DNA from 2 places in the Streptomyces sp. WZ-12 genome. Region 2 is predicted to be linked to the other one. Evidence: riboswitches for the same ligand, from Rfam matches in the RefSeq annotation. Region 2 holds a riboswitch; the other holds the start of a gene.
The links. A riboswitch is a leader RNA that binds a small molecule or an ion and turns the genes downstream of it on or off. The one in region 2 is predicted to bind S-adenosylmethionine.

Region 1 (10,092 bases), 2.5 Mb from region 2:
CGCGCCGGGTCGCCGGCCCCGCCCAGCACCAGGCCATACCGGCCGCGCACCACCGTCACCGGGCCCTGGTCCCAGAGCTGACGGGTGCCGACCCGGCCGTCCGCGGCGCCGTCGGAGTCGGAGCTGACCAGCCAACGGCCGTCCCGCTCGGTCAGGGTGAGGTACTGGAAGCTGGTGACCGGCGCGGTGTCGAAGCCCTTGAGGCGGTAGCGCAGCCGCACCTGCGCGGCCAGCCGCTTCCCGCCGCCCATCGGCAACGGGAAGGCGCCGGTGGCGACCAGGTCGTAGCGCCAGTCGGCGAGCGGGACGGCGGCGAGGTGGTCTGCGACCTCGCGCTGCCGGGCGCGGAAGCCGGTGGCCCGGGGGTCGACGGAGGACAGGAAGGCCCCGGTGTCGTGCCGCCGGACGGCGTCGGCCCGCGCGTCGAGCATCTGTTGGGCCCCCGGGTACTGCGCGGTGGGCCCCTCAGCGGGCGCGCACCCGGCGAGCGGGACCAGCAGCGCGCACAGCGACACCGCGCAGCCGACCGGCCGTGCGACCCGCCCCGGCCCCCTGCGTCGCGCCCTCTGGTCCGCCATGCGGCCGATCGTAAGGGCGGCCCGGCCGGCACAAAAACGCAGGGGCGGACGGCTCAGGGCCTGGTGACCGACGAGACCGGCATCATGCCGACCGGGTCGTAGCGCACCCGGGCGCCCGGATAGGGCGCGTGCACGACCTGCCCGTTGCCGACGTACATCCCGACGTGGCTGGCGTCCGAGCGGTAGATGACCAGGTCGCCGGGGCGGGCCTCGGACAGCGGGATCCGGGTGCCGGCGCCGCGCTGGGCCTGGGAGGTGCGCGGCAGCGAGACGCCGGCCTTGCCGTAGGCCCATTGGGTGAGGCCGGAGCAGTCGAACGACGAGGGTCCGGTGCTGCCCCAGGCGTAGGGGGAGCCGATCGCGGCGCGCACCGCGGCGACCGCGGCCGCGGCCCGGTCCGTGCCCGCCTCGATCCCGGTCAGGTCCGGCACCTGCTCGTCCCGCCCGTCGCTGCGGGTGACCCGGTCGTACGCGGCCCGGGCCGGCGCGGGCAGGGCGTTGAGCAGCCGCCGCGCGGTGGCCAGCTTCCGCTGGACGTCCTTCTTGTGCTTGGCCACCTCGACGCGGCCGGCCTCCAGTTGGGCCAGCTTCCGGGCCGCTTCCCGGCGCTGCTGGTCCAGTTGACGGGTGGCGGCCTGGAGCCGGTGCAGCTCGCGGGCCTGGGTGCCGCTGAGCCGGTCCAGCGCGGACGCCTTCTCCAGGTAGCTTTCGGGCCGTTCGGAGAGCATCAGTCGGACGCCGGGGTCGATCCCGCCGGACCGGTACTGGGCGGCGGCCAGCGCGCCGAGCCGGGACCGCATGCCGTTGACCTGCTCCAGGGTGCGCGCGGCGCGGTCCTGGAGGGCGGAGACCTCGCCGCGCAGTTGGGCGGTGTGGGCGCTGGCCTCGTCGTACTTCTCGGTGGCCCGCTCGGCCTCCTCGTAGAGCTTGCCGACCCGGGCGGCGGCGTCCTGGCGGCCGGCCGAGGGGTGTTCGACGGGGTCGGCGCTGGCCGGCTGGGCCGACAGCGCGGCGGCCGCGGTCGCCAGGGCGGCGGACAGGACGGTGACCGAGGCGAGGGTCGTCTGACCGCGCTGCGAGGTACGGCGATGGGACACCACGAGGGCCGCAACTCCTTCCGTGTGCAGCCCCTGCCGCCCGGGCGGGACGGTCGGTGATCCGGCGACTGCGAGGGCAGACAGTAACCGCGCCGCGGTACGCCGGCCAAAGACCGCTTTTCGTACCCAAAAAGCCGCTCCGCCGGTGACTTCGCAGGTCACCGGCGGAGCGGCAGGTCAGTGGCGGGGGCCGCAATTCGCCCGATCGGGCGGTGGGTTGCGGGTGTTGTGAGTCTTTTCAGACCCGCACGCCGAACTGGAACGGCATGTTGTTGATCGACTCGTAGCGCACCGCGGCGCCCGGCTTCGGGGCGTGCAGCACGGTGCCGTTGCCGGCGTAGAGGCCGATGTGGTGCAGGTCGCCGTAGAAGAGCACCAGGTCGCCGGGCTTCAGGGCGCTCTCCGAGCCGATCCGGGTGCCGGCGTTGGCCTGCTCCTGCGAGGTGCGCGGCAGCGACTGGCCGGCCTGCGAGTACGCCCAGGACGTCAGGCCCGAGCAGTCGAAGGAGGACGGGCCGGTGGCGCCCCAGACGTACGGGGAACCTATCTTCGACTGGGCGGCGGCCAGGGCGGCCGCACCGCGCTGCGAGGCCGGCACGTCGTCGCCGAGGTTGACCCGGTCGTTGCTGCGGTTGGCCCGGTCGTCCGCGGCCTGCATGGCCGCCCGCTCCTTGGCGGTCAGGGTGTTGAGCAGCTCCTGCGCCTTGGCCAGCTTGGCCTTGATCTCGTCCTTCTTGTCCCCGAGCGACTTGCGGGTCTCGGAGAGGTCCTGGATCTTGCTGGCGGCCTCCGCGCGCTCCTGGGCGAGTTGGCGCTGCTTGTCCGCGATGGTCTTGAGCTGCTCGGCCTGCTTGCCGCTCAACTGGTCGAGCGTGGCGGCCTTTTCGAGGTAGGTGTCCGGATTGCCGGAGAGGAACAACTGGACCGAGGGGTCGATGCTGCCGCTGCGGTACTGGCCGGAGGCGATGGCGCCGAGGCCCTTGCGGAGCTGGTTCAGATCGCCCTGGCCGCGGGCCACCTTGTCCTGGAGGTCGTCGACCTCCTTCTGGAGCTTGTCCTGCTGCTCCTTGACGCCGTTGTACTTCTCGGTGGCCTGCTCCGCGTCGTTGTAGAGCTTGTCGACCTCGGACTTGACGTCCTTCTTCGACTGGCTCGGATCGGCGTGCGCCGCCTGGGACGAGAGGGCGACGGCCGCGGCGGCGGTCGCGGTGAGCACGGTCACACGAGTACGGCTCGGCTGCTTGGGTCGACGGTGGGACGCCACGGGGGCGAGCTCCTTCTTCCTCCAGCCGCCTACCGGGAGTGGGGGGAGCTTGGGGTCCCCGGCTCCGCGCGAACGCCGCGGACTCGGCGGTACCTTCACTGACCGTCCCGGGTGGATGATCACCTGTATGAAGGTTCGAGGCCCGACCTTAGTAACCGAGTTGTGATCGCTTCAAATCCTCACGGGGAATTTCTGCACCGTCGCCCCCAACTTTTACCAACATCACACGGCCAGTAAGCGGCATTTGACGCTCCGATACGAAGCGCGGGCGCATGCCCCCGGCGATATTCCGGTCTGGGTGTGAAATGTCAGGTTCGGGCAAGTCGCTTGAGCAGCAAGGCGGATGCCACCGGCCGGGCCCCCGCCTTGGCGACCCCGTCGGCCACCTCACGGTCCGAGGAGACCACCACCACCGGGCGGCCCGCCGGCTCGGCCCGCACCAGCTGCCGGATCAACTCGTCGGCCGTCACGCCCGGTTTGCTGAACAGCACCCGCACCCCGCGCGGCGGCGCCAACAACACCGGCGCGGCCAACTCCGCCCCGTCGAAGACGCACGTCATCTCCGCACCGGTCTGGGCCGCCAGCACCGCCAACCCGCCCAGCAGCCGCAGCCGCTGCTTCTCCAACGGCATCGTCGGATAGCCGGTCTTGGTGACGTTGTAGCCGTCGACGACCAGATGCGCCTGGGGCAGCGCCAGGAGTTGGTCCAGCAGCGCCGGATCGGTCTCCGACAGCGCCCGGGTCGCGATGTCCTTGGGCGTCATCCGGCCCGGCTCGACCGCCTCGACGGTGTCCGCGGGACGCCCCGCCGCGGGCGGCAGCGCCAACTCCCGGCGCAGCCCCTGCGCCGCGTCCAACACCGTGTCCAACAGCAGCCGCAGCCGCATGTCCTCCACGCTGCGCCCCTCGCGGGCCGACCGCCGACTGGCCTCCAACGCCGCCTCGGCCTCCGCGATCCGCGCCTTGAACCGGCGCACCTCGCTGTCCGCCGCCGCCTTGTCGGTCGCCGCCCGCTCCCGGACCTCGGCCAGCGCGGCCTCGACCTTGCGGACCGCGGCCTCCCCGCGCCGGATGTCGCTGAGCGCGCTGCGCAGCTTCCGCTGCAACGACTCGTTCTCCTTGCGGGCCGCCTCCAGATCCGCCCGGACCCGGTCCGCCTCGCCGCGCGCCTCGCCGCGCGCCTGCGCCAACTCCTCGCGCAGCCGGGCCAACTCCCGCTCGGCCTCCTCGCCGGCCCGCTCGGCGCGCGCCCGCTGCGCCTCCTCGCCGGCCGCCGCGACCAGCTTGACCCAGCCCTCGGGCCGCAGCACGTACGCCGCCGCCGCGACGTCCAGCGGATCGGCGGCGGCCGGCAGGGTCCCCTGCTCCAGCGCCTCGGCGAGCTCCGGCTGCGCCTGCCGCAGCTTGCCCGCGATCCGCTGCCGGAACACGGCGTCGCCCTCCAGCGCCGCGGCCATCGCGTTCCCGGCGAACTTGGCCCGACGGGTCGGGGTGAAACGGGCGTACTGCCGCAAGGGGGGCGGGAGTTCGGAGACCGTCAGCGCCCCGAACCACTCCGCGGTGAGCGCCACGACGCGGCGCCGTACGCCCTCGGGCAGTGGCTGATCGAGCACCTCGTCGGCCACCCCTCCGGGCGCGTCCGCACGCTCCGCCCCCAGCTCCCCTTCTGGACGTTCCACCACGGCTGCATCGCTCCGATCTCAGGCGCTCGCGCCCGGACGGTCCACCAGCTCGATCTGGTCGACCGCGTTGCACCAGCGGCAGCGCACGGACTCCACGGTCTCGCTGACGACCTCGCGCTCCTCCACCGACGGCTCACCGGCCAGATCCAGGTGCACGTACTCCACCACCTTGGACCGGCGGGTCACATCAAACCGGGTGAGATTGCCACAGAGCACACAGCGCCACCGGGTTTCCGCCGTCGGCAGGGGAACAGCCATCGTGTCGTCCTCTTTCGTACTCGTGCTGCGGTGCGCCCCGCGCGGGTGCGCCGCCGGACTGCGGAAATACGCAAGGTACTGCCTGTAACCCTACGGCCTGGCAGGGGGCCGGCGCGGGCCCGCCCGGAAGCCGGGACGCGGCGAGGCACTCTGTCCCGTGTGCCCGCATTGCGCCATGATCACTTCATGACGGCGCCGGCCCACCCCGCCCACTCGCTGCGCGCGGTGTTCTCACGGATGACGAACGTGCTGATCGCGCTGTGCTGCACGCTCTTCGTGCTCGGCCCCGCCTCCGGCCTGCTGCGGACCTACGGCACCGGCGCCGCCCTGCTCCGCGCCCAGAACGCCTACTTCGCGCACTGGGGCGTGATTCCGCTCGAACTGTGGAGGGGCTCCCCCCAAGCCCTGCTCACCCCGCTCACCGCGCTCTTCGTGCACGGGAGCTGGCTGCACCTGCTCGGCAACGTCCTGTTCCTGTACGTCTTCGGCGGCATGACCGAGACCCGGATGGGCCGGCTCCCCTTCACCGTCTTCTACCTGGCCGTCGGCTACCTCGCCCTGATCGGCTACGCGGCCGCGCACGCGCACTCGGACCAGACCCTGGTCGGCGCCTCCGGCTCGATCTCCGGTGTCCTCGGCGCCTTCCTCTTCCTCTTCCCCCGGGCCCGGGTCACCAGCCTCTTCCCGTTCCTGTTCTTCCTCCCCCTGCGCTTCCCCGCCTGGATCGTGCTGCTCTTCTGGTTCTGCCTCCAGTGGCAGGCCGCCCAGCACGACCCGGCCGGCCCCGGCGTCGCCTACCTCGCCCACGTCGTCGGCTTCGCCCTCGGCTTCCTCTACGCATGGGCCCGCTACGGGCGGGATACTCTGGGGGCCACCAGGGGCAATGGACCGTCGGCCGAGGAAGAGAGCCAGCCGTGATCACGTCGATCGTGCTCATCAAGACCAGCGTGGACCAGATCCCGGAGATCGCCGAGCAGATCGCCGCGCTGGAAGGCGTCAGCGAGGTCTACTCGGTCACCGGCGCCCACGACCTCATCGCGATGGTCCGGGTCGCCCACCACGACGACCTCGCGGACGTCATCCCCGGCCGCATCAGCAAGGTCCCCGGCGTCGCCTCCACCGAGACGCACATCGCGTTCCGCACGTATTCACAACACGACCTTGAGACGGCGTTTTCCATCGGCCTCGACGCGTGACGCTGCGCTGGGCTTGGCTTCCCACGTTGTCGGCCGTCCCGCCGTGGGGGTTGCTGTCTTTGCGCCTGCGGCGCAAGCGCGTTGGTCCGCTGCGCGGGGCTGTCGGGTTGCGGTGACGGGCCGGAGGGGGCGATATGCCAGACTGCTTCGCTTTACGTCTGGCATATCGCCCCCTCCGGCCCGTCACCTCCCGTTGGGTGGGTGGATTTCTCTGGGATGGGGCTGGCCACTGTGGTCCGCTGACGGTCGCCGCCCGGGCGCTCGGGCCACCTGTCCTCTTACGGTCACCACTCAAGCTCACACGTCCTCTGACCGTCACCGCGCAGGCTCATACGTCTTCTTACGGTCACCACCCAGCCTCACGCGTCCCCTCACGGTCACCACTCAAGCTCACGCGTCCTCTGACCGTCACCACCCAGCCTCACGCGTCCCCTCACGGTCACCGCTCAAGCTCATGCGTCCTCTGACGGTCACCACTCAACCCAGCGGCCCGAGTTGACCCACCGACAGGACGTGGCACCCACCGTTTTTCACCCACCCCCAACGGGAGGGGACGGGCCGGAGGGGTGGGTGTGCAGGACGTAAAGCGAAGCAGTCCTGCACACCCACCCCGCAGGCCCGTCACCGCACCCCAACAGCCCCGCGCAGCGGACAACAACCCCACCCGCCCCGCGCAGCGGACACGTCGGCCCGCCCCGCGCAGCGGACCGGCAGCGGACCGCCCCGCGCCGCAAGGCGCAAAGAACAGCAACCCGCGCGGCGGGAGAGCCGACAACGTGGGAAGAAACAACCTGCGCTACGCGCAGGGCACGCAACGGCCGTCCTCCACCCGGTACTTCCACCGTGCGCCGTCGGCGACGAGTTCCCGGACCGCCCGGACGAACCGGGCGATGTGCTCGTCCGGCGTCCCCGCCCCGAAGCTGACGCGGATCGCGTTCAGGGAGCGTTCGCCGGGGGCCGCCTCGGGGGCGCCGCACTCGCCCGGGTCCTGGGGGGCGCTGCCCAGGAGCGTGCGGACCAGGGGGTGCGCGCAGAACAGGCCGTCGCGGACGCCGATCCCGTACTCCGCGGAGAGGGCCGCGGCGAAGTGCGAGCTGTTCCAGCCGTCGACGACGAAGGAGAGGACGCCGACGCGCGGCGCGTCGGCGCCGAAGAGGGAGAGGATCCGGACCTCGGGGACATCGGCCAGGCCCGCCCGGACCTGGGCGATCAGCTCCTGTTCGCGGGCGACGAGGCCGTCGAAACCGGCCTCGGTGAGCGCCCGGCAGGCGGAGGCGATGGCGTAGGCGCCGATGACGTTGGGGGATCCGGCCTCGTGCCGGGCGGCGGTGGTGTGCCACTCGACGTCCACCCCGCCGTCGGCCCGTCGGGCCACCGTGCGGCTGGCGCCGCCGCCGGCCAGGTACGGATCGGCGTCCTGGAGCCAGTCGGCGCGGCCGGCCAACACCCCTGCGCCGAACGGCGCGTACAGCTTGTGGCCGGAGAACGCGACCCAGTCGACGTCGAGTTCGGCGAGGTCCACCGGGTGGTGCGGGGCGAGTTGGGCCGCGTCCAGCACGATCCGGGCGCCGTGGGCGTGCGCGGCGGCCGCCAACTCCCGTACCGGCCACAGCTCCCCGGTCACGTTCGAGGCGCCGGTGACGCACACCAGCGCGGGGCCGTACGGCTCGCGGGCGGCCAGCGCCTGCTCCAGGGCGTCCACCGCCTGCCGCGGGGTGCGCGGCGCGTTGAGGTACGTCACGGCCAGGTCCGCGCGGCGCTCCCAGGGCAGCAGCGAGGCGTGGTGCTCGGTCTCGAAGACGAACACCCGGGTGCCCTGCGGCAGAGCGGCGGCCAGCAGGTTCAGCGAGTCGGTGGTGGAGCGGGTGAAGACGAGCTGGTCGTCGGGGCGGCAGCCGAGGAAGTCGGCGACCGTCTTGCGGCTGTTCTCGAAGAGGTCGGTGGAGAGTTGAGAGAGGTAGCCGGCACCGCGGTGGACGCTGCCGTAGTACGGCGCGTAGCCGGCCACGTCGTCCCAGACCCGCTGGAGCGCGGGGGCGCTGGCGGCGTAGTCCAGCGCGGCGTAACCGGCCTCGCCGCCGGTCACCAGCGGGACGGTGACGTCCCGTCCCAGCACGGGCAGCGGGGCGCAGACGGCGCGGTCGGCGGCAACGGCGGAAACAGACATGGCGAACTCCCGTGAGAGGTAAGCGAGTTCACCGCGGTGGGGGCGTCCTCGGGAGCCCGGGAGGGGCGCGGAGGAACGGCCGGGCACGGCACCGCGGTGTGAAAGGAGAGAAGAGCTGAGGAGCGCGGGAACGGGGCCGACGGCCCTAGCGCATTCGCTGCATCACGGGGGTAGCTCCCTCGGGGACCAGGATCCCTGGCGAGGGATCCGCGCTTGCCGCAGACCTCGCTGCCTGCGGCCTGGTCATCACCCGGGGCACCCCGCCACGGAAGGAGGGTTGCCGGACAGCGGGCCGGGGCCTGTGTCGCTGTCACTCGTGACCTGGGCATGAATCATGCCACACGATCTTCGGGGCGCAAGCCCCGGTCCGCATTCCGGACCGGGACCTGCGTCACATCCGCGGCCGTCAGGCGTTGCTGGCCGCCGCCCAGCGCTCCAGGGTCCGCTTGGCCGCCCCGGAGTCGAGGGACTCGGCGGCCCGGCCGAGGCCGTCCCGGATCCGCTCGGTCAACGGGGCGTCGGACGGCTCCAACGCGGCCAGCGCGGCCGCCGCGTTGAGCAACACCGCCTCCCGCACCGGGCCGGTCTCGCCGTCCAGCAGCCGGCGGGCCACCTCCGCGTTGTACGACGCGTCCGCGCCGCGCAGCGCCGTCACCGGCACCAGGTCGATGCCGACGTCCCGGGGGTCGAACGGCTCCTCGCGGACCGTGCCGTCGCGCACGATCCACACCCGGGAGGTGGCGGTGGTGGTCAGCTCGTCCAGACCGTCGTCGCCGCGGAAGACCAGCGCGGAGGAGCCGCGCTCGGCGAGCACCCCGGCCAGGATCGGCGCCATCTTGGCGTCCGCGACGCCGGTGGCCTGGGCCTTGACCCGGGCGGGGTTGGTCAGCGGGCCCAGCACGTTGAAGGTCGTGCGGATGCCCAACTGGCCGCGGGCGGCCGCCACATGGCGCAGCGCGGGGTGGAACTTGGCCGCGAAGCAGAAGGTGATGCCGGCCTCCTCGGCGACCTCCACGACCCGGCGCGGGCTCAGGTCCAGATTGACGCCCAGCTTCTCCAGCACGTCGGAGGCGCCGCTGGCCGAGGACGCGGCGCGGCTGCCGTGCTTGACGACCTTGGCGCCGGTGCCGGCGACCACGATCGCCGACATGGTGGAGATGTTGACGGTCTTCGCCCCGTCGCCGCCGGTGCCAACGATGTCGACGCTGGGGCCGGGCACGTCGATCAGGCTGGCGTGCGCGTACATCGTCCGCACCAGGCCGGAGATCTCCGCGACCGTCTCGCCCTTGGCCCGCAGCGCGACCGCGAAGCCGGCGATCTGCGCGTCGGTGGCCTGGCCGCGCATGATCCGGTCCATGACCCAGGCGGTGTCGTCCGCGGTGAGGTCGTGGCCGTCGAGGAGGGTGTTCAGCACGACCGGCCAGGAGCGGTCCGCCACGCTGCCGCCGCCCGCCGGGGTCACAACGTTCATGGTCCACGCTCCTGGTTCGTGTCGTGCCTGTGTCGTCACCCTATCGACCTCCGCGGACGCCGAAGGGCCCCGTCCACAGGAATGGACGGGGCCCTCTGGGTGGCGTACTACCAGCGGTGCGCGCGCGGGCGCCCGCGGGGATCAGTGGTGGCCGTGGCCGCTGGTGATCTCCTTGTACTCCTCGACGGTCGGCTTGGCGATGACGTTGTCCTCGCCGTAGTAGCCCTTGGAGAGCTTGGCGCGCAGCTTCTGCGTGCGCTTGAGCTTGCGTCGAACGCCGTTCTCGTCGACCTCCGGACCGAGTTCGAGCGGCTCGGGCTGCTCGTGCTGGGTCAGGAAGTGCAGCTGCTCCTGGTTGAGCGGCTCGTGGACCTCGATG
Region 2 (10,092 bases):
CCGCCGGGCGCCGGGCCGGTGGGCTTATCGTGGAAGCGTGACCAGGGACGGCGGGACGGGATGACGGACGGCAGCGACGAGGGCGCCGCACGCGGGCTCTCCGCCCGCGACGAGGCGGTCCTCGCCGTCGAGCGCCGCTCCTGGCCCGGCCCCGGCGCCAAGGAACGCGCCATCCGCGAGCAGCTCGGCATCTCCCCGACCCGCTACTACCAGCTCCTCAACGCGCTGCTCGACGACCCCCGCGCCCTGGAGCACGACCCGGTGACCGTCAACCGGCTGCGCCGCGTACGAGACGCGCGCCGGTCGCGACGCTGACCCGACCTCCACCCCCAGAAGACGGCGCTGCGCGCCGGCCCTCCCTCCCGCCGCCCGACCTCCGCCCCCAGATGACGGCGCTGCGCGCCGGCCTCCCTCCCGCCACCCGACCTCCACCCCCAGAAGACGGCGCTGCGCGCCGGCCCGCCGGTTTTGTGCGCCCGTACACCCGGCGTGCGCCCGTGTTCCGCCGGTAGGGTCGGGTCATGGGCACCCCGAACGCCGCGCCACCCAACGATCCGGTACCGGACCCCACCCCGGCGCCGTCCGCCGTCCCGCTCCCGGACACCGCAATCGGCCGCGCGGGCCTCACCGCCCTGCTGGCCCACCCCGAACGCGCCGTCGTCGCCCTCGACTTCGACGGCACGCTCGCCGACATCGTCCCCGACCCGGCCAAGGCCCGCGCTCACCCCGGCGCGGCCCGGGCCCTCGCCCGGCTCGCCCCGCACCTGCGCGCGGTCGCGGTGATCACCGGCCGCCCGGCCGCGGTCGCGGTCCGCCTCGGCGGCTTCGACGGGGTGCCGGGCCTGGCCCACCTCTCCGTCCTCGGCCACTACGGCGCCGAGCGTTGGGACGCCGCGACCGGCGCCCTGCACGCCCCCGCCCCGCATCCGGGCATCGCCGCCGTGCAGGCCGAACTCCCCGGCGTGCTGGACCGTTCCGGGGTCTGGCACGGCACCTGGGTCGAGACCGCGGTGGAGCGCAAGGGCGGCCGGGCCGTCGCCGTGCACACCCGCCGCGCCGCCGATCCGCAGCGCGCCTTCGACAAGCTCCGGGAGCCGCTGGCCGAGCTCGCCGAACGACACGGCCTGATCGTCGAACCGGGCCGGCTGGTACTGGAGTTGCGCCCGCCCGGCATGGACAAGGGCGTCGCGCTCGCCAACTGGGTGGAGGAGACCGGGGCCGCCGCCGTGCTCTACGCCGGCGACGACCTCGGCGACCTGGCCGCCTTCGGCGCCGTCGAGAAGCTCCGCTCCGAGGGGACCGGCGGCGTCCTGGTGTGCAGCGGCAGCAGCGAGGTCACCGAACTCGCCGACCGCGCCGACCTGGTCGTCGACGGCCCCAGGGGAGTGGTGGCCCTGCTCGACGCCCTCGCCGACCGGATCGAGGACTCACCGAAGGAGCCCGGGGAGCCGGCGGGGGCGGAGCGGCCCGGGGGGCCCGCTACTCCTTGAGTCCCAGGGAGGACAGCGCCGTCGTCCAGTCGTGCGCGATGGCCTGCTGGGCCTTGGCCAGCTCGACCTTGTTGCCACAGATGGCGGCCTTGAGCTTGTTCTCCACGCCGTCCTTGGGGTTGTTGGGCCCGGCGCCCGGCTTGTGCCCCGGGGACGGCGGCTCGACCCAGAGGTTGCGCGGGTCGTTGGGGTCGCCGCCCAACTGGAGGCTGATGAGGTGGTCGTACTCGGCGTCGTGCAACGAGCCGGTGTAGCCGTACGACTTGGCGTTGGCGGTCTTCTCCCGGTTGGTGATGCTCACCGGCGGCCGGATGCCCTTGGTGTAACCGCTCTTGCAGATCGTGGCCTTCACCGTCTGCGGGGTCACCTTCGGATTGGTCGCCCCGGGCGTGCACTTGGGGTCGGGCAGCGGCTGCTTGTCGGCCGTGTAGTGGACGTGGCAGCTCCCGGGCGCGGGCTGCTGCTGCACCGTGTACGCGGACTGCGGACCGGGGCCGACCGGTATCGCCCCGGACGGTGCGGACGCGGAGGAGGAGGCGGAACTGCCGCCTTTGGAGTCGGGGCTGTTCTTCCCGGACGAACACCCGGCGACCGTGGTCGCCAGGACGGTGACGGCCGCAACTGCGGCCCACCGGGCGGAACATGACCGTGCGCTGAGAGCCATGGACAAGGACTACCCCGCTTCGGCCCGCTCCAGCCGCGGCACGGGCGCGTGCGGGAGCACCCGCGGGGCGGACGCGCCCGCCGGCTAGCGCTCCCCGCGGAACCGCGCGCCGACCTCGCCCTGATCGGTCTCCCACCACGGCCGGGTCAACTCCGGCCGCGGAGCGTCCGCTTCCGACTTGGCGGCCGCCGACACCGCTGCTGTCGCCGACTCCGACACCGCTGCCGCCGTCGGGGCCGTCGCCGCCGGTCCGGCCACCGCCAGCTCCCGGTCCAGCCGGGCGTCCAACGCCGTCGTCTTGCGCCGCTCGTCGCGCACCCACTCCGCGAACACCGCGATCATGAACGGCAGTCCGACCAACTCCGCGATGGTCAGCATCAGTCCGCCGCCGATCATCTGGTCCTGCTGGAGGCTCGGGTCCCACGGCCGGTGCTGGGTGGCGTACCAGCCGCCCGCGATCAGCGTCCCGCTGGTCATCACCACGATCCCGGGCACCGCGTCCACCAGCCCGTCCACCAGCACCAGCAGCGCCCGCACCGGGTGGCTGCACCACGACGGCAGCAGCTCCTCCCGGGTGAGCATCGGCAGCACGAAGAGGCTGCCGACCACGAGCAGTTGGAGGTACATCAGCTCGTGCACCGGGCCGTGCCGCAGTGCCGTGGGGAAGTACGGGGTGAAGTAGATCGCCAGCTCGGAGGAGAGCACCAGCACCGTGCTGACCAGCGGGAAGGTCAGGAAGCGGAGCAGGCGGCCGGAGACCGTCGCGCGCAGCCAACGGGCCGCGCGCCGCTCCGGCGGCAGCGCCCTGAGCGCCAGCGACAGCGGGTCGCCCAGCGCCAGGCCGAGCGGCGCGATCAGGTCCAGCACGATGTTCTGCACCGCGGCCGGCCAGAACAGCTCGTGGTCGTAGACCGCCAGCCCCGACATGGTGGCCACCGCGATCGCGCCCAGCCCCAGCCCGGCGAACGCCACCACCCGGGCCGCCGGCCAGCGCTCCCCGCGCCGGGCCAGCCGCGCCACGCCCCAGGCGTACAGGCCGCCCAGGACGACGATCAGGACCAGTGCGTACGGATCGGGCTGCCAGGTGCCGAGCAGCCGGCCGGCGGTGAGCTCCGGCAGTCCGGCCGCGAGGGTCTGCGCGGGCGGGCCCGCGGCCGGGACGAGCGTCGTGGTCGCGGCCGCCGCGAGGGGGGAAACTGTCACGGCCCACCACGCTAGCCCCGCCCGCTGACGATCTACCGGCGGGGCACCCCTCGCGGGCGGCCGGCGGTCACTCGCCCAGTGCCCGCAGTTGCTCCAGGAACCACCGCGTGGGCGGCAGCGCCGTCGCCGCGGCCGCCAACCGGGCGCAGCGCGCGGCCCGCTCCCCGGCCGGCATCGTCAGCCCCGCGTGCAGCGCCCGCGCGGTCTGCGCCACGTCGTACGGATTGACCGTGAGCGCGTCCGCGCCCAGCTCCTCCCAGGCGCCGGCCTCCCGGGAGAGGACCAGGGCGCACCCCGCGTCGGAGACCACCGGCACCTCCTTGGCGACCAGGTTCATCCCGTCCCGGATCGGGTTGACCAGCGCCACGTCCGCCAGCCGGTACGCCGCCAGCGACCGCGCGAAGTCGTCCTTGACGTGCAGCACCACCGGCTGCCAGGTGGCCGTCCCGTATTCCGCGTTGATCTCCTCGGCGAGCGCGCCGACCCGCGCGGTGTAGTCGCGGTAGACGGCCAGGTCCTGCCGCGAGGGGTAGGCGAACGCGAGGTGCACCACCCGCTCCCGCCACTCCGGCCGGTCGGCCAGCAGCCGCCGGTAGGCCAGCAGCCCGCGCACGATGTTCTTGGACAGCTCCGTCCGGTCCACCCGGACGATCGTCTTCCGGTCGGCCCCGCCGATCTGCTCGCGCAGCGCCGCCATCCGCTCCTCGACGTCCGGCCGCCGGGACCGCTCCCGCAGGAACTCCGCGTCCGCGCCCAGCCCGTGGACCCCGATCCGGGTCCGGTGCGCCTTCTCCTCCGGCACCACCGTGACCACGCTCGGCGTCTCGTGCCGCGGCCAGTGCGCGGTGCAGTCCGGCCCCAGCGCCCGCTCGCAGCAGGCGGTGAACGCCCGCGCCCAGCGCTCGGTCAGGAAGTTGGCGCGGTCGGCGCCCAAGATGCCGAGCAGCAGCCGCCGTTGGACGTCGTCGGGCAGTATCGCGAAGTACTCCGGCGGTGCCCACGGGGTGTGCGAGAAGTGCGCGATCCGCACGTCCGGCCGGGCCTCGCGCAGCATCCCCGGCACCAGCGCCAGGTGGTAGTCCTGCACCAGCACCGCGGCCCCGGGGCCCGCGCAGTCCGCGAGCGCGCCGGCGAACGCCGCGTTGTACGCCTCGTACGCCGCCCACTGGTCCCGGAAGTCCGCGTCGAACGCCGGCTCCAGCGGCGTCTGGTACAGCATGTGGTGGACGAACCACAGCACGGAGTTGGCGATGCCGTTGTAGGCCGCGGCGTGCACCTCCGCCGGGATGTCGAGCATCCGCACGCGCTGCCCGCCGGTGTCCGCGACGTCCAGCGGCCCGCCGGTCCGCCGCACCGCCTCCCGGTCGCCGTCCCCGAGCGCGGCACAGACCCACACCGCGTCTGTCTCCGGCCCGATGGCCGAGAGTCCCGACACCAGCCCCCCGCCGCCCCGCTTGGCGGTCAGTTCCCCGCCCGCTCCCAGGGCGTACGACACGGGTCCGCGGTTGGACGCGACGAGGACCTCGGCACCTGGCTGGACCGGACTGCGCTCGGAGACCGTCTCGGAGACCATGTCGCGACATTAACCCGTCGGGGAACCGCGCAAACGTACGGACCGCCCTCAGGCGGCCCGCCGTTCCGCGTATTCGGGTATCTCCGCCATCGGGGGCCGCTCCTCGGTGTCCACCGCGGTCGTGTGCGGCACGAAACCGTTCTCCCCGCGGTCGAACTGGGTCAGCCGGGGGCGGATCAAGTGGCCGCGGGCCAGCCGGAGTTGGGCGGTACGGTAGATGGCGGCGGCCATCCGGCCGAGCGCCTGGCCGCCCTGGTGGCGGTGCTTGCGGACCCCGACGTCCACCTGGGCCAGGGCGTCCAGCCCGACGGTGTGCAGGGCGTCCACCAGCAGGCCCAGCTCCACGCCGTAGCCGACCGGGAACGGCAGCCGCTCCAGCAGCGAGCGCCGGGCCGCGTACTCCCCGCCCAGCGGCTGCACGAAGCCGGCCAGTTGGGGCCAGTGGAGGTTGAGCAGCGGCCGGGCGACCAGCTCGGTGACCCGCCCGCCCTGGCCCGGCGCCGGGCCCTGCCCGGTCTCCAACGGCCGGTCGTACATCGCCTTGACGAACTGGACGTCCGGGTCGGTCAGCAGCGGTCCGACGATCCCCGAGACGAAGGTGGCGGAGAACTCCCGCAGGTCGGCGTCGACGAAGCAGACGATGTCGCCACCGGTCACCATCAGCGAGCGCCAGAGCACCTCACCCTTGCCGGGCAGCGCGGGAATACGGGGCAGCACGCTGTCCCGGTGGACGACCCGGGCGCCGGCCGCCGCGGCGACCTCGGCGGTGTGGTCGGTGGAGCCCGAGTCCAGCACCACCAGCTCGTCGACCAGCGGCACCTCCCCGGTCATCAGGTCGGCGTGGATCGCGGCGACGATGGCGCCGACCGTCGCCTCCTCGTCGAGCGCGGGCAGTACCACGCTGACCGTCTGGCCCGTCTGGCGCTTGGCCTCCAGCAGCCGCGTGAGCGGGCGGTCCGCGGCGGACCAGGAGCGGCCGGCCAGCCAACGCTCCACTTCTTCCAGCACGTCTACGACTCTCCTCGGTGGGTCCCGAACGGGAGCCCGTTATGTGATCCATCTCGCGGACCGGACGACTATCTCAACGGTCAGTGGCTTCGGTTACAGTCTTGAACAACGCGGACGCGCCCCGCATGTCGGGGTCGCCGCGTGACAAATGCCTGGGCTCCGCCCAGCGCCATAGCGCTCATCCAGAGGGGCAGAGGGATACGGCCCGTTGAAGCCCCGGCAACCCTCCAGCCGGTCTCCGCCGCACGACAGCAGTGCGCGCGCGAGGCTCCCGGCTAGGGAAGGTGCCAAATCCGTCTCGCGGCGAAATGCGCCGTGAGGAAGATGAGGAGAAAGGGCCTCGCCTCCATGGCTGTGCAAGCAACCGAACCCACCCCCGCCGTCGCCCTCGGCCCCGCCGTCGCGCTCTCCTGCCGCGAGTGCGCACAGCGCTTCCCGCTCGGCCCGATCTTCGCGTGCCAGGAGTGTTTCGGCCCGCTGGAGATCGCCTACGACCTGCCGACCGGCGACCCCGAGGGCCTCAGGAAGCGGATCGAGTCCGGTCCCGCCAACATCTGGCGTTACGCCCCCCTGCTGCCCGTCCCCGCCGACGTGGCCGACAAGCCCAACCTCAACCCCGGTTTCACCAAGCTGGTCAAGGCCGACCGGCTCGCCGCCGAACTGGGCGTCACTGGCGGCCTGTACGTCAAGGACGACTCCGGCAACCCGACCCACTCCTTCAAGGACCGGGTCGTCGCGATCGCCGTCGAGGCCGCCCGCGCCTTCGGCTTCACCACCCTCTCCTGCTCCTCGACCGGCAATCTGGCCGGCGCGGTCGGCGCCGCGGCGCGCCGCGCGGGCCTGAAGTCCTGCGTCTTCATCCCGCACGACCTGGAGCCCGGCAAGGTCGTGATGGCCGCGGTCTACGGCGGGGACCTGGTCGCCATCGAGGGCAACTACGACGACGTCAACCGCTTCTGCTCCGAGCTCATCGGCGACCCGCTGGGCGAGGGTTGGGGCTTCGTCAACGTCAACCTCCGCCCGTACTACGGCGAGGGCTCCAAGACCCTGGCGTACGAGATCTGCGAGCAGTTGGGCTGGCAACTGCCGGACCAACTGGTCATCCCGATCGCGTCCGGCTCCCAGCTCACCAAGATCGACAAGGGGCTGAAGGAGCTGATCGCCCTCGGCCTGGTCGAGGACAAGCCGTACAGGATCTTCGGCGCGCAGGCCGAGGGCTGCTCGCCGGTGTCCGCCGCCTTCAAGGCCGGGCACGAGGTCGTCAGGCCGCAGAAGCCGAACACCATCGCCAAGTCGCTGGCGATCGGCAACCCGGCCGACGGCCCGTACGTGCTGGACATCGCGCGCCGCACCGGCGGTGCCGTCGAGGACGTCACCGACCCCCAGATCGTGGACGCCATCAAGCTGCTGGCCCGTACGGAGGGGATCTTCGCGGAGACCGCGGGCGGGGTGACCGTCGGCGTGACCAGGAAGCTGATCGAGGACGGCGTGCTGGACCCGTCGTTGACCACGGTGGTGCTGAACACCGGCGACGGGCTGAAGACCCTCGACGCCGTCGCCGCCGGGCCCACCGCCACCATCCGCCCGGACCTGGACGCGTTCCGCGCGGCCGGCCTGGCGGACTGAGCCGGCCCCGCCCCTCCCGCACCCCCTCTCCCCGCAGCCCTGGAGGCAGCAACATGAGCGTCACCGTCCGCATCCCCACCATCCTGCGCACGTACACCGGCGGCCAGGCCGAGGTCCCGGCCGAGGGCGCGACCCTCTCCGAGGTGATCGCCGACCTGGAGAAGAACCACTCCGGCATCGCGGCCCGGGTGCTCGACGACGCCGGCAAGCTCCGCCGCTTCGTCAACGTCTACGTCAACGACGACGACGTCCGCTTCGAGCAGGGCCTGCAGACCCCGACCCCGGAAGGCGCGGGCGTCTCGATCATCCCGGCGGTGGCCGGCGGCTGCTGAGGCCCCTCGACCGCCCCGCGCGGAGCGCGCAGATCGAAATTGCGCCAACTCTGTCCCGGTGGTGTCCGGAAATTGCCCCGTCCGTGCCAAACGGATGGGGCAATTCCGTGTGGTGAAAGGGGATACCATTGAGGCGATCCCCCTCCGTTTATCTCCGCGTGCATGCCGAACGCATATGAGATCGCGGTGACTTGTGCGCAAGTTGTGTGCGCAATTTGTCGTCTGTGTGGCTTATTCCTGGCCCGACTTGCTCTGGAATAACGGCATTTGAGCGCATACGGCCGTTTCCCTGACTCCAGAATTCTCGTCCGATTGACCTGTTGCGCTGGGCATCGGTCCAGATACATTCAGCGGCGGTCGACGCGTTCCGGCGCACACCCCACGGACCATTCCCAGGGGTGAGGTCTGACCCGGGTCCGCGGAGTGCGGTCCTGTGCAAGGGCCAGTAATAGGGGAGTTAGGCATGGCTCAGGGCACCGTCAAGTGGTTCAACGCGGAGAAGGGGTACGGCTTCATCGCGGTCGACGGTGGTGCGGATGTTTTCGTCCACTACAGCGCGATCCAGATGGACGGGTACCGCACCCTTGAGGAGGGTCAGCGGGTCGAGTTCGAGATCTCGCAGGGCCAGAAGGGGCCACAGGCGGACATGGTCCGGGTCGCCGCCTGAGGCGGCGACCGACCGCATCGTTGGGAAGAAGGCCCGCACCCCCGCGCACGGGGTTGCGGGTCTTCTGCTGTTCCCGGGCCCGGAGTTCGGCCCCGTCCCGCCGTGCTACGCGGGCGCGCGGGGCGCGCGCACGGTGGCAGGGGTGGCCCCGCGAGCCGGGTGGCCACCGGTCGGGCGCCCGCGTCCACCCGTCGCCCGACCGTCATCCCCGGGGCAGACATCTCCCATGCCGCTTGCACTCGATGGGTGCGAGTGCTAATCATTGCGTTAGCACTCTCCTCGTGAGAGTGCTGAATGTGGACCGGGTCGGTGAGGCCCGCAGGCCGGGTGGGGCAAGGAACCGCACGGCACGCAGGCCGTCCGTCGCGGGCGCCAGCACGGTCCGGAGCTTCCTCCCCCAAGCTCGGCTTGGTTCGAGTCGGGGGTACCCCCATCAGTCCGGAGGGACCACTTCACATGGCCAAGATCATCGCGTTCGACGAGGAGGCGCGGCGCGGCCTTGAGCGCGGTATGAACCAGCTCGCCGACGCCGTCAAGGTCACCCTCGGCCCCAAGGGCCGCAACGTCGTCCTTGAGAAGAAGTGGGGCGCCCCCACGATCACCAACGATGGTGTGTCCATCGCCAAGGAGATCGAGCTGGAGGACCCGTACGAGAAGATCGGCGCCGAGCTGGTCAAGGAGGTCGCGAAGAAGACGGACGACGTCGCCGGTGACGGCACGACGACCGCGACCGTCCTGGCCCAGGCGCTGGTCCGCGAGGGCCTGCGCAACGTCGCCGCCGGTGCCAACCCGATGGCCCTGAAGCGCGGCATCGAGAAGGCCGTCGAGGCCGTCTCCGGTGCGCTGCTCGACCAGGCCAAGGAGATCGAGACCAAGGAGCAGATCGCCTCCACCGCGTCCATCTCCGCCGCCGACCCGCAGATCGGCGAGCTCATCGCCGAGGCCATGGACAAGGTCGGCAAGGAAGGCGTCATCACCGTCGAGGAGTCCCAGACCTTCGGTCTGGAGCTGGAGCTCACCGAGGGTATGCGCTTCGACAAGGGCTACATCTCGGCGTACTTCGCGACCGACATGGAGCGCATGGAGGCGGCGCTTGAGGACCCGTACATCCTCATCGTCAACTCCAAGATCGGCAACGTGAAGGACCTGCTGCCTCTCCTGGAGAAGGTCATGCAGTCCGGCAAGCCGCTGCTGATCATCGCCGAGGACGTCGAGGGCGAGGCCCTGTCGACCCTGGTCGTCAACAAGATCCGCGGCACCTTCAAGTCCGTCGCGGTCAAGGCGCCCGGCTTCGGTGACCGCCGCAAGGCCATGCTCGGCGACATCGCCATCCTCACCGGTGGCACCGTCATCTCCGAGGAGGTCGGCCTCAAGCTGGAGAACGCCGGTCTCGACCTGCTCGGCCGCGCCCGCAAGGTCGTCATCACCAAGGACGAGACCACCATCGTCGACGGTGCCGGCGACAGCGAGCAGGTCCAGGGCCGGGTCAACCAGATCCGCGCCGAGATCGAGAACAGCGACTCGGACTA

Region 1: it holds a riboswitch for S-adenosylmethionine, as region 2 does, so the genes downstream of both, PV796_RS27640 (aminotransferase class V-fold PLP-dependent enzyme) here and thrC (threonine synthase) in region 2, are expected to answer to the same signal.

Annotation. Positions count from the first base shown of each region.
Region 1 is NZ_CP118574.1:6,393,952-6,404,043, reverse strand. It holds gene PV796_RS27675 (hypothetical protein) at 1-578, opposite strand, end outside; gene PV796_RS27670 (C40 family peptidase) at 632-1,678, opposite strand; gene PV796_RS27665 (C40 family peptidase) at 1,914-2,939, opposite strand; gene PV796_RS27660 (NYN domain-containing protein) at 3,248-4,564, opposite strand; gene PV796_RS27655 (hypothetical protein) at 4,640-4,879, opposite strand; gene PV796_RS27650 (rhomboid family intramembrane serine protease) at 5,066-5,797, shown strand; gene PV796_RS27645 (Lrp/AsnC family transcriptional regulator) at 5,794-6,075, shown strand; gene PV796_RS27640 (aminotransferase class V-fold PLP-dependent enzyme) at 6,872-8,242, opposite strand; SAM riboswitch class IV at 8,447-8,564, opposite strand; gene trpD (anthranilate phosphoribosyltransferase) at 8,649-9,713, opposite strand; gene qcrB (cytochrome bc1 complex cytochrome b subunit) at 9,855-10,092, opposite strand, start outside.
Region 2 is NZ_CP118574.1:3,911,097-3,921,188, reverse strand. It holds gene PV796_RS16475 (DUF3263 domain-containing protein) at 61-315, shown strand; gene otsB (trehalose-phosphatase) at 522-1,490, shown strand; gene PV796_RS16465 (hypothetical protein) at 1,480-2,154, opposite strand; gene PV796_RS16460 (cytochrome c oxidase assembly protein) at 2,239-3,273, opposite strand; gene PV796_RS16455 (alpha,alpha-trehalose-phosphate synthase (UDP-forming)) at 3,425-4,930, opposite strand; gene PV796_RS16450 (glucosyl-3-phosphoglycerate synthase) at 4,979-5,938, opposite strand; SAM riboswitch class I at 6,114-6,269, shown strand; gene thrC (threonine synthase) at 6,287-7,564, shown strand; gene PV796_RS16440 (MoaD/ThiS family protein) at 7,618-7,896, shown strand; gene PV796_RS16435 (cold-shock protein) at 8,360-8,563, shown strand; gene groL (chaperonin GroEL) at 9,020-10,092, shown strand, end outside.